DNA from 4 places in the Sutcliffiella cohnii genome. Region 1 is predicted to be linked to each of the others. Evidence: riboswitches for the same ligand, from Rfam matches in the RefSeq annotation. Region 1 holds a riboswitch; each other region holds the start of a gene.
The links. Region 1 has a riboswitch for thiamine pyrophosphate ahead of tenA (thiaminase II). Riboswitches for the same ligand answer to the same signal wherever they lie in the genome.
Positions count from the first base shown of each region.

Region 2: linked by a shared signal. The riboswitch ahead of tenA (thiaminase II) and the one ahead of tenA (thiaminase II) in region 1 are both predicted to bind thiamine pyrophosphate.
Region 3: linked by a shared signal. The riboswitch ahead of tenA (thiaminase II) and the one ahead of tenA (thiaminase II) in region 1 are both predicted to bind thiamine pyrophosphate.
Region 4: linked by a shared signal. The riboswitch ahead of thiT (energy-coupled thiamine transporter ThiT) and the one ahead of tenA (thiaminase II) in region 1 are both predicted to bind thiamine pyrophosphate.

Region 1 is NZ_CP018866.1:761,230-764,446, forward strand. It holds gene BC6307_RS03665 (efflux RND transporter permease subunit) at 1-747, shown strand, start outside; TPP riboswitch at 1,072-1,178, shown strand; gene tenA (thiaminase II) at 1,343-2,023, shown strand; gene BC6307_RS03675 (ECF transporter S component) at 2,036-2,617, shown strand; gene BC6307_RS03680 (ABC transporter ATP-binding protein) at 2,672-3,217, shown strand, end outside.
Region 2 is NZ_CP018866.1:1,144,532-1,147,748, reverse strand. It holds gene BC6307_RS05585 (RNA polymerase sigma-70 factor) at 1-167, opposite strand, end outside; gene BC6307_RS05580 (phytoene desaturase family protein) at 173-1,423, opposite strand; TPP riboswitch at 1,627-1,730, shown strand; gene tenA (thiaminase II) at 1,875-2,567, shown strand; gene BC6307_RS05570 (FAD-dependent monooxygenase) at 2,772-3,217, opposite strand, start outside.
Region 3 is NZ_CP018866.1:1,752,798-1,756,014, reverse strand. It holds gene BC6307_RS08655 (hypothetical protein) at 48-983, opposite strand; gene tenA (thiaminase II) at 1,099-1,770, opposite strand; TPP riboswitch at 1,845-1,946, opposite strand; gene BC6307_RS08645 (DUF1284 domain-containing protein) at 2,149-2,565, shown strand; gene BC6307_RS08640 (DMP19 family protein) at 2,618-3,067, opposite strand.
Region 4 is NZ_CP018866.1:1,920,368-1,923,584, forward strand. It holds gene hutI (imidazolonepropionase) at 1-80, shown strand, start outside; gene hutG (formimidoylglutamase) at 70-1,032, shown strand; TPP riboswitch at 1,098-1,199, shown strand; gene thiT (energy-coupled thiamine transporter ThiT) at 1,264-1,800, shown strand; gene BC6307_RS09490 (NAD(P)-dependent oxidoreductase) at 1,863-2,735, opposite strand; gene BC6307_RS09495 (ATP-binding protein) at 2,954-3,217, shown strand, end outside.

The DNA.
Region 1 (3,217 bases):
AGTGTAAACATGCCGAATGCAATTACTCATATAGATGGCGAGCGATATATTTCTATTTCTGCAGACATGGAAGGAAAAGATTTAGGATCTATTAATAGAGAAGTTCAAAATGTCATTCAAAAATTTGAAACACCTGTTGGATATACGGTTGCGGCAGCTGGTGATTTAGAACAGCAGCAGGAATTAATGGTAGAAATGATGATGATCTTAGGGTTAGCAATTTTCTTAGTGTATTTAGTGATGGCTGTGCAGTTTAATCATTTAATCCAACCTATTATTGTCATGTCAATCATACCGATGACGATAGTTGGAGTAATTTTAGGCTTAGTTCTAACCCAAAGAGAGCTAAGTATCATGTCAGCGATGGGTATCATTATGTTAATTGGAATTGTATTGAATAATGCAATCTTATTAATCGACCGGACTAACCAACTTCGTAATCAAGGTGAGGAAATTGAAAATGCCTTAATAGAAGCCGGGAAAAACCGTATTCGACCAATCTTTATGACAACATTAACGACAGCTGGTGGAATGTTACCTTTAGCGTTAGCTTCAGGAACATCAGGTAACTACCAAGCACCAATGGCAACCGTTATCATATCAGGCCTACTATTTGCAACCTTTATCACACTCCTACTCATCCCAGCCGTTTGCAAACTATTCTCTACTGTCGGGAAAGTAGGAAAGAAAATGTTTAAGAAAAAAAACCGAAGTAATAAAGATGAAAGCAGCGAAATAAATATTTAATATTGCAAAAGTAAACCTATTGAAAAACTGCACCAAGGCCGATGGATCTTATAAGGTTCGCCTTTCACACAAGTTTAGAACCGTGAGTGTAACGGAGCGGAAGGTGCGAGACTCCAGCGGGATGTAGAGGGAAGGTCGAGACCCCACAGGCGAAGCCGAGGAGGCTCGACTCCCTCCCCGCGGAAAGCGAGTACCTGCAGCGAAGAGGAACGGTCTGACTTAAAACGCTAACCTATTTTCGATATAGATATAGAAAAAACCTTTTGACATTTTAAAATAAACTGATATGATAATTATCAGAAAACACCTTAAAAATTTAATAATTAAGACCACTAGGGGTGCCTTTACAAGGCTGAGATTAGAGTGTGACTCTAAGACTCTTAGAACCTGATCTGGTTAACACCAGCGTAGGGAAGTGGACGGTTGTATTTTCATGCATGAATTATTTCCACGCATGAACTACATATCATTATGTTTAATCAACCACCTTCTTTGCGCACATGCGAAGAAGGTGGTTTTTTATTTTTTCGGAAAAAATAGTAGGGCCCACTATTTAATTCCGAAGCAACAAAATGTATCTAGGAGGATGATTAGGATGAAATTTTCACAAATAATTAGAAAAGAAGCAGATCATATATGGGAGGCAAGCTTTCAACATCCATTTGTTACAGGAATTGCTGATGGAACACTTTCCTTGGAAAGCTTTAAATATTACGTAATGCAAGATGCATATTATTTAAGTCACTTTGCAAAAGTTCAAGCATACGGAGGGGGGAAAGCATTTGACCTTCAAACAACTGCTAGACTTGCTGCACACGCACAAGGAACGTATGAAGCTGAACTGTCACTACATGAAAATTTTTCAAAACGTCTAGGAATTTCGGAAGAAGAACATAAAAACTTCCAACCAGCACCAACTGCTTACGCATACACATCCCATATGTACCGTGCAGTTTTAACTGGTGGATTAGGAGAAGTAATCGCAGCGTTATTACCGTGTTACTGGTTATACTATGAAATTGGTGAAAGGTTACAAGGTTCAACTCCTGAAGAACCAATCTATCAAGAATGGATTGCCGCCTACGGAGGGGACTGGTTCCGTCAATTAGTAGAAGAGCAAATTGATAGATTAGATGAATTAGCGGAAAAGGCAACAGAGGGAGAAAAAGAAAGAATGAAAGAGTATTTCCTGTTGAGTAGCCAATATGAATATTCGTTTTGGCAAATGGCTTACACATTAGAACGTTGGCCAGTTCAAGCGAAAGTAAAGCAGTAGGAGATTACGAGAATGAAAAAAAATTTAAAGCTAACAGATATATTAGTAACGATATTAATTTCCATCGTTTTTGGGATTGTATATAAAATTTGGGGTCCAGTGAGTGGGGTTATGAGCTCATTTGGACTACATATTGATGAGTTAGTATACGGTATGTGGTTCATTGCTGCTGCTGTTGCGTATTTAATTATTCGAAAAGCCGGTGTTGCATTTTTAGCAGAAGTGGCAGCGGCATCTGGTGAACTATTAATGGGGTCAGAATACGGTGTAATCGTACTAGTATACGGAATCGTACAAGGATTATTTGCAGAAGCAGTGTTTGCCTCCTTTCGCTATAAACGATTTGATCTATTAGTCGTTTCTCTTGCTGGAGCTAGTTCAGCGGTAGGGTCACTTTTATTAGATTTGTTCCGAGGATATTTATTAGATTTAGTATGGTGGAGTGTGACATTAAAAGTATTTTTCCGCATTGTAGGCGGCATTTTCTTCACCGGCTTTGTTGCGTATGCATTAGTGAAAGCATTAGAAAAAACAGGGGTAACGAAACTATTAAGACCAGCTAGTAAAGAAGATTATGAGTCTTTGAGTAAATAGCAAAAAGAGGGATTTTGAAACGTTTAAATTAAAGCGCATTAAAAGGAGAGAGTCATGACACAAATTAAAGTGGAAAATTTACGTCTAAAATATGCAGGGGATGAAATGCTTTTCCACGATGTCTCTTTTTCTTGTAAACACGGCGAGAAAATTTTGTTCCTCGGTCCTTCAGGGTGTGGGAAATCAACCCTATTACAGGTTATTTCTGGGTTAATACCGACTGTAATGGAAGTACCGATGCGTGCGGATAACATAATAACACCGGAGTCTTGGGGCTATGTGTTCCAAGACCCGGATTCTCAGTTTTGCATGCCTTATGTAGACGAGGAACTTGCATTTGTACTTGAAAATTTAGCGGTACCGAGAGAAAAAATGGACTGTAAAATAAATTACTTACTTAACGAAGTAGGCTTAGAGCTTCCACACCCCCACACGAAAATAAATGAACTGTCTGGTGGAATGAAACAAAGGCTAGCGATTGCTTCTGTGTTAGCAATGGAACCAGATGTTTTATTTTTAGATGAACCAACGGCGCTATTAGACCCAGAAGGAACAAAGGAAGTGTGGGACACAATTAAACGGGTAGGAGAAGAAAAGACA
Region 2 (3,217 bases), 380 kb from region 1:
TTACACAAATACGATTTATAATCTTTAATATTGTTCTTATCAATCTTATGAAAATCTATAAAAATATCATGAACGATATCTTCCGCTTCCGTCATACTTCCTGCCATCTGATAAGATATGGATAAAAGTAGCGGTTTATACTGCGTATATGCTTCCTCCATTTCCATCCTCGCTACACTCCCATTTTTTCATTTAATTCAATAATGCTCATGGCCGCTTGCTTTGCACTAAAAAAAGAACTGTCAACTAACATTCCCTCTGCGCCAACCCAATCTCCGGCAATAAATAACCCTGGAATCTGCTCCATTTCATTTTTTTGTTTTTTCATCATGCTATTAGTTACTGTTATGTTCGGTAGGTAACGTTTTGATATAACATGTTTTTCCCAGCCTGGTTGAACTCGACTAAGAAACTGTTCGAGCTCCTGTTTTAAATCCGTTCTAGGTTCATTAATGCTCAAATATTTCATTACGTGTATGACGGAGTGGCTTTGATTGTCACTTAATGTTGCGACGTTGGAATGATTAGAAAAATAGAGTGGTTGGTCCATGCTCAAGGCGAATGATACTGTAGGATTCGGTGTTTTGTTTAGCACTATATCCAGACATGCTGCCCGGACTGGTATAAGTTCATTGATTGCATCTATTTCATAGCCCTGAAGGAATTTCCTCAACTCATTTGGGCTTGCTGTTGATAAAATATATGGTGTGAAGATTGATTTATTGTTACTTAATTTCACTTCAAACTGTGGAAATTTCCCTTTTATTTGTTGAACGGAGGCTCCCGCTTGAATAATGACACCTAATTTTTCCGCTTTCTCTTTTAACTCCTCTATAATTGACTGCCAACCGTTATGAACATAAATGGCTTTTCCTAATTGCAGCTGCTTAAATGCAACTTCGGCACGAAGCCTATCAGGGTCGTTACAGTAAGAAGATAAACGTATAAGCATGAGAATAAATTTCTGAACACGTTCATCCTTTATATTTTCATGAAGCCATTGGTCAACGGAGATCTCTCGGTTGCTCTTTAATTTTTTTGTTTGTAAAAGTATAAAAAAGCGGAGTAATTCCATTTTCCCTCTCCAACTAAATAAATCACTAGTTAATACAGAGAAAGGGTTGGCGGGAAGGTTATACGGTGAATCATTGTAAAACACCTTTCCCCCGATGGCAGGGCTATTTCCTTTTGGAGAGATGCCTAATTCCGCTAATATTTCTAAACTTTTTCCTTTTGAATATAAGGCATGTGGTCCGAGATTGACATAACTACCATCCATCACTTCTGTTTTTGCCCGACCACCTATTGTTTTAGTTTTTTCGATTAATGTAACGGATAATCCTGCACGTGCTAAATAAATAGAAGCAGTAAGTCCAGCAATCCCTCCACCAATTACAACACAATTTCTTTCTGTATTCTTCATTGTTATCATCCTCCTATTTTACAAACAAGACGATTAACTGATTTATTTTGTGACAGATTTGAGATTAATTTTCTTTTTTTGTTTACTACTTATTTCTATAGTAACAATTAAAAACATAGCATCACGATACATTTTAGTAAAAATTAACTATTTTTCCAATTGTATATTGAATAATGTCTAAATTCATGTAGTATATGGAATAGGATATCCACTAGGGGAGCCAATAGGCTGAGACGTCGCTTTACGCGTCGGACCCTTTGAACCTGATCTGGTTTATACCAGCGGAGGAAAGTGGTGCATCGAGTACGTTTCGTATGCTCATGCTTCTCTTTTCCATGGAAGAGGAGCTTTTTTATGTTGTAAAAAGAGCTCATGCGTACCCCCTTTCGCATTGTCTTCCATGGGTGAATGTGGGTGTTCTTCTTATATTAATTTGGAGGAGGAATACTACATGACATTTTCAAAACAGTTAAGACAGGAAGCAGACCCAATCTTTGAAGCAATTTTTGAACATCCTTTTGTAAAAGGAATTGGAGAAGGAAATGTACCGAAAGAAGCACTCATTCATTACGTACAACAAGATTATGAATACTTAACGACATTTTGCCGTATTTATGGTCTTGCGGTTTCTAAATGTACAGACAGAGAAGATATGACGTTTTTCCAGGAGCAAATAGGGTTTGTCTTAAATGCAGAAATACATCCGCACAATAACTTTTGTAAGGTTGCAGGTGTTCGGTACGAGGATTTACAAAAAGCTCCACTTGCTCCAACCGCCCATCATTACACACGCCATATGATGGAGGCTGCTACAAACGGTACACTTGGCGAAACACTTGCTGCACTAGCACCTTGTCCCTGGACGTATTGGGAAATTGGTAGAAAGCTGATAAAGGAAGTAAAACCGACACCAACTCACCCTTTCTACGAATGGATTACATTTTATGGTGACAAGGAAGTTAGCACCATCACACAAACATTTATGGATAAAATAGATGCTTGTGCGGCCAAAGCTAGTGAATACGAAAAAAAACGCATGCGTGACCACTTTATTACGAGCACACAGTTAGAGCATCAATTTTGGACAATGGCATATACACAAGAAACATGGCCTGTGCCAATTAAATCTATTCAAGTTATATAGATCATCTTTGTAGATATTAAAAAAGCGTTTTGGATTAATATCCACAACGCTTTTTTAAAATTGATTTAAGAAGCTTATGTAACTATATACCTAACCCATATCTTTATATCTCATTAACTCAGCTTCTTCTTTATATGAAGATGATGCTCTGACGGTTTCATATTATGGGCATACTTTATTACTTCTATCACAAATTACTAGCTCCTATACTTCGTGTCCTAGAAGCCATTCTAACCGTTTCATTTTAAGAGAGTCTGGACTGTTCCGTAACAGTTGATTTCTAATAAAAATTGCAATTGGATTTTCGAGTTGCATCATTCTTCCCATTGCTCTAGAACCTTTTACGACTTTAGCAGTTCGGCCGTATCTTATTTCTTCATACTGTTTTAATGCTTTCTCAACTTCATTCGGGTAATCGTCAAGACAGCGAGAGAGCACTAATGCATCTTCCATCGCTTGCGCCCCACCTTGTCCTAAATTTGGTAGCATCGGATGGGCAGCATCACCGAGCAGTGTAATCTTTCCGTTACTCCACGTGTTCATCGGTTTTCTATCAAAAATTTCATGAACAATTATATTCGATTCTTCTGTTGCTTCGATCATGTTAGTAACTGGCTCCCACCAGCCGCTAAAATGATCTAAAGCGATTT
Region 3 (3,217 bases), 990 kb from region 1:
ATATTCATCCCGGCGTTTTTCTACTCCATTTCCTAACTTTTTTCCTACTAACTCTCCAACACTTCTATTCTTTCTGCTTGTACATTAATTAGTTCCTTCTCCAAGTCACTCTTTTGCTCTAAGAGGATTTTCAAAACTCTAGATACGTCTATTTTCGTTTTTTCTGTTTGGTCGTAACAGTCATTAATTTTTCCGTGTACAATCCAATCAACAATGATGCCGTCAAAGAAGTAGTCTGCAAATGTTAATAATCCACCTGTCTCGAAATTCGCATCAAAATGACTTTCAATATCTAACAACTCCTCTTGAAACTGGCGTAAACGGCTTTGAGCTTGATGTATGTAACGTTTTGCCTCATCAAACCGACTATGTTTCATTGCGGTAGAAATGATCCCTCCACCGAACATATCAAATGTGGACCAATTTTTTGCCGAATTTAATTCATTCAACGCTCTATTTAATGCCAAAACAGTGCTATTACCCGCATCTATTGCCTCTTCATATTCTTTTAAACTAGCAGTTATCGTTGCTTCTCGATCAGCAAGTGTATATAGTCTTTCGCTCCATATGGAATGTTTGTCATGAATTAAGCGCTCTTTTTCTTGAATAATTTTTTCATACTCTATATCGGCATACGCAACATCGAGGTGCTTATCCTTATATTCTTCTAACTCTCGCTCCATATCGGAAATTGTTTCTAACGCTTCAGTGTACTTTAACTTCGCAGCTAATACTTCTTGCTGCTCTTTATCTAACTTTTCAAGCTTTCTACCGATTATTGTGTAAAAAATATTTGATAAGGAGAAGCTTTCTAATCGAGTAACATCTTCCTTTTCTTTCAACAATTGCTTTTCTAATTTATTTTTCTTAGATTCTTCTGCCTGTAAGGATGCATGTAACCGTTCGATATGCTCCTCATATTTTACTTTTTTACGCATTTTTTCTTTTGATACTATTAACTTTTCATTTAAGTCTGTGAACAAATTGTTTCCCCCTTAATACTTCTATACTAATAGTACGAAATATTAAGTATAGAAGTTTCATTACGTTAAAACGAAAAAAAGAGTAACGAAGCATCGTTACTCTAGTATATCTTAGTTATTCTCCCGGCCACATTTGGTTGTTGTACGCCATGTCCCAGAACATATATTCAAATCGTGTTGTGTTTAAAAAGATTTTCTCTAATTCTAGTAGCTCAGTGTCCGATTTTCCTTCTGCTAATTCATCCATTAAATCAATACACCACGTTGCAAGCTGACCAAATTCCTCTGAGCTGTACATACGAACCCATTCACCATACAACTCATGATCCGTTGCACCAGGAATTTGACTTAACTCTTTCCCAATTTCCCAATAGCTCCACGCACAAGGCAAAAGGGCTGCTACGAGTTCCGCCAACGTCCCGTTTTGTCCTTTATGTAACATATAATGTGTATAAGCTAAAGTGATAGGAGACGGCTCCGCATTTTCTAACTCTTCAGGAGATATACCAAACTGAGCTGCATAACTACGGTGAAGATCCATTTCTTCATGTAGCGTTCCGTGCAATAGCGCTGCAAATTTCTCCATCGTTTTCACATCTGTTGCTTTTAATGCCCCAATACTGAACAATTTAGCATAGTCAATTAAATACACATAATCTTGGACCATATAAAATCTGAATTTCTCTTTATCTAGTGTCCCGTTCCCCATTTCCACCACAAATGGATGGGAATGATTTTGTCTCCAAATTGGCTCTAACTTCTCTTTTAATCTCTCAGTAAATTTCATTTGTATCCTCTCCTTTTTAAAAATAAAAAACCACTCTCTAAAAGAAAGTGGTTATAGTTGAAAGAGACATACCTGTCCTATATACTCCACTTCCCTTCGCTAGCATTACCTAGAGCAGGTTAAAGGGTTAAGACAGATTGTCTCTCTCAGCTAAAAAAGCACCCCTAGTGTTTTTACACTATTTAACTACATCTTGATGTTAACAAACATTCTGAACATTTACAAGCCGTACCACTTTCATAAACTAGTTTCTATGTGTGGCCTTTAAGAAAGTTAACAACATTAGTGAATTTTAAATACTCATAAATTATGATACTATAAAAATATGTTAACTTTGATTAAATTTCAGTTTACTTATAGAAGTGATCGGAGGTAATTATGTACAGATTGCGCGGACATCATTTATTTTGCCTACTTGGCTATCGAGGGATGGGGTATTCAAAAGAGTATGTGGAGAATATGACGAAATTGCATCAAACGCTTCGAAACGATCCTGAAACATGGATTCAAATCGTAAAAGGACCAGATCAATTGTGTGAAAAATATCCTAACACCGGTGAATATCATTGTAAAGACAAAACCATATATGAGCGGGATGCCGCTATTTTAGAAAAGATGGATTTAAAAATTGGGCAAATGCTAAAATGGAAAGACATTGAATTTCGAATTCGTCAGCATGTAGTGCCAACTGATATACAAACCGTTTGTGAGTCTTGTTCATGGAGAACATATGGTGTGTGTGAGGAAGGTGTACAGGAAATGTTGGATGGGAAAGGATTGAGAAAAGTAGAGTAATTGGAAAACAGTTCTTACTCTCTTAGCAAGAACTGTTCCCCCCCTTCCTATACTACTCATTGATTAATTGTGGATATACTTTTACAAAATACTCTTCTAATAGCTGTTCTAGTTTACCATCTTGAGAGTAATATTCTCGATCAGCTATTTCAATGACCTGATAAAAACTGTCCTCGACCATTTCCCCTGCTTCTAGAGCTTTAAAAAACTGCCACATCTCGTAGCCATACTTTTTCATAATAACTGCACATTCATTGGCACCTATTTTTACTAAAACGTAAATTAAATCGTTTAAATAATCGGATACACCTACTTCTTCAATATCCCCCTGCATCCAATTGAAGAAACTTTCATGCCCTCCGCTTTCTAGCTCTGAATAGTACTGAAAGACGATAAATAATTCGTTGAGCATTTTACTTTCTGTTGGATAATCATTACTACTTATTATTTGTATTACTGCATTCCATATGTCGTCTTTACTCATCTTTTCTAGTTTTGTCATTGTCCTATCTTCTTTCTTTAGTTAGTTTACTTTTTTATTTTTCGACAAAATGTTTGAAAAACCTCTATATCACTTGTGATTTTTTGATAAATATTTAAAGCTTGTTTGCAATTAAAATAAACGAGCTTGTCCAAGTTCCATATTCACGCT
Region 4 (3,217 bases), 1.2 Mb from region 1:
ATCATTACGGGGTAAACCACACGAATACAGTTTATTTAAACGGAGAAGAAGTAGCGAAAGGTGGGGCCTATGTTGGATAAGGAAACGTTTATTCAAAAAGCTGGCAGTCCACTGTTTACAGATCGCTACTACAAAAAAGCAGCTTCTCTGTTACAGGAGTGGAATGGCATAGAGGAGATAAAAGGAACAGCCGTTATTGGTGTTCCTTTATCCAAGCCATCTATTAGTCATTCTGGGGCATGCTTCACTCCTGCTACTGTAAGAAAACTTTTTCACAACTATTCAACATATGCAGTAGAGACTAGAGAAGACCTGCAATCTAGTAAACTTACCGATTGTGGAGATGTGCTCATGCATGCAACAGATATAAAAGAAAGCTATCGCCGCATTGAACAAAGTATAGAGAAGCTAATTAGGGAAAATCCGTCCCTACACCCTATTTTTATAGGTGGGGATCATTCTATTACTTATTCGCTAGTAAAAGGAATGAGTAACGCAAAGGCCGGTACAATTGGTGTTATTCAATTTGATGCACATCATGACTTAAGAAATACGGAAGATGGTGGGCCAACTAATGGTACACCATTCAATAGGTTACTTTCGGATGAAGTCCTTCAAGGTGCCCACCTAGTACAAGTGGGGATTCGAAACTACTCTAATAGCGAATATTATCATCAATTTGCTCTTGAGAAAGGTATTCGTATTTCTACGATGAAAGATGTTCAAGAAAAAGGGATATTGTGTGTTATAGAAGAATCGCTGGAATATTTACAAGGCAAAGTGGATCATATTTACATCTCAGTTGACATGGATGTACTCGACCAAGCATACGCTCCAGGTTGTCCAGCATTAGGTCCCGGAGGCATGACTTCTCGTGAATTGTTAGAAGCTGTATATAAGGTAGCTCAACACGATAAAGTGTGTGGAATAGATATTGTAGAAATAGATCCAACAATCGATTTTCGGGATATGACGAGTCGTGTAGCGGTTCACGTTATGCTAGAGTATTTACGAGGAATCGATATTTCATAGTGTTCCAATTAAAATTTTCCCCTTTTGTTAAAATTATGTTACAATATTGATTGGAAAAGTAAATGAAAGTCCACTAGAGGTGCCGATAAGGCTGAGAGAGGTGAACACCTTAACTCTTGGAACCTGATCTAGTTTATACTAGCGTAGGGAAGTGGTTGTTATTTTATTCTAACCGTTTCTAAATGTTCCTTTAATCTAGCCTTCTAGTGGATACATGAAAGGGAGAGACAGATGGAAAGAGAACGTTTAGTCACAATGGTAGAAATATCTATGATGGCAGCACTTGCAGTTATTTTAAGCTATGTGAAATTTGGTGCGCTTTGGGCGTACGGTGGATCTATATCTTTAATTATGGTTCCAATCTTTGTTATTGCTTTTAGACGAGGTTGGAAAGCGGGGGTTGTAACCGGACTATTAGTAGGGGTTATTAATTGGTTAACAGGAGGTTATGTTGTTCATCCTGCGCAACTTATTCTAGATTACCCATTACCATTTGCACTGTTAGGATTCGCCGCTATTTTTGCCGTAAAAGGAGTAACTATTCGTACAATTGTAGTTGGTATGATATTTGGAACCGCATTACGTTTAATAAGTCATTTCCTTTCAGGAGTAATTTGGTTCGGTGAATATGCTCCAGATGGAATACCGGTTGTATTATATTCTATTATTTATAACTTGTCTTATTTAGTTCCAGAAATGCTTATTACAATAGCGATACTAGTAATTATATATAAATTTTATCCGAAGTTTTTTAAAGCAAACGCTTAAAACTTATAAAGCTGCTTCTATGCGAGGAAGCAGCTTTTTATTTTACTATTAATACATTAATATTACATTTCCCATAATTTATACAACGCTTGTGTACCGCTATTTTCTTCTCCTTTATTGGCAAGCTCTTCATACATATCGATAGCTAAAGAAAGCCCAGGCAGTTTTAACCCCATTGCTTCAGCCTCAGCTAAGGCAATCCCCATATCTTTAATAAAATGCTTCACATAAAAACCGGGTTCAAAATCACCTGCAAGTATTCTAGGTGCTAACTTACTAAGGGAAAAACTATTTGCAGCACCAGTCGTTATCGTTTCTAACACTTTCACAGGATCTAGCCCAGAGCTCTTTGCATATGCAAGTGATTCACATACTCCGATCATATTTGTGGCAATCGCAATTTGATTGCACATTTTCGTATGTTGTCCTGAGCCAGCCTCACCTTGTAATACGATATTTTTACCCATTCTTTCGAACAGAGGTAGGCATGTTTTATATGCATCTTTATCACCACCTACCATAATGGTAAGGCGAGCTTCTTTAGCACCAACGTCTCCACCTGATACAGGTGCATCTAAACTATAAATCCCTTTTTCTTTTGCTGCTGCATAAATCTTTTTTGCTAATGAAGGCGTTGATGTTGTCATATCAATGACGAAAGAACCTTGCTTTGCATTTTCTAATATTCCATCTTTTCCGAAATAAACTTCTTCAACATCTTTTGGGTAACCAACGATTGTAATCGTATATTTCGCATCAGCTACAGCTTCAGCTGGGGTAGAACACCATTTTGCTCCAGAGCTTATTAAATTTTCTGCTTTTTCTTTTGTTCTTGTGTACACGTTAACATGATAGCCAGCTCTTAATAAATGGCCAGCCATACTATTCCCCATTACCCCAGTACCTACGAAAGCAACAGTTTCTCTATTGTTCATGAACATTTCCCCCTTGTTATGTATACGTCATTACCATATATTTTATAGTAAAATATAAAAAATCCAAAGTATTTATTTCTGTAAATGAACAGGTGATATGCAAAAAAAAGACATGAATCTACATATTGATGAAAAAGTTTAGAAAAAATTCGGAATATATTGTATAATTAAAACCAAATTAAATATATTAATATATAAAATGATTAGGGGGGGAAGTTATGGGATATTACCATTCTCCTGTTCAATCTGAAATAGACCAATCTGATCCAGATAGTAATAACATAAGCTTATTTTTAGTAATTGACCAATTGGGAAAGATAAAATATTGCTCAACTTCTAGTGAGACATTATTAAACATGGACAATTCTAAATTAATTGGAAAACCTATTAGAGAACACATTCATCAAGAAGATCTATATTTAGTTGAAAATTTAGTTGAACAACCTACCAATTCTGCTTCTTTTTTAGTAAGGTTAAAAACT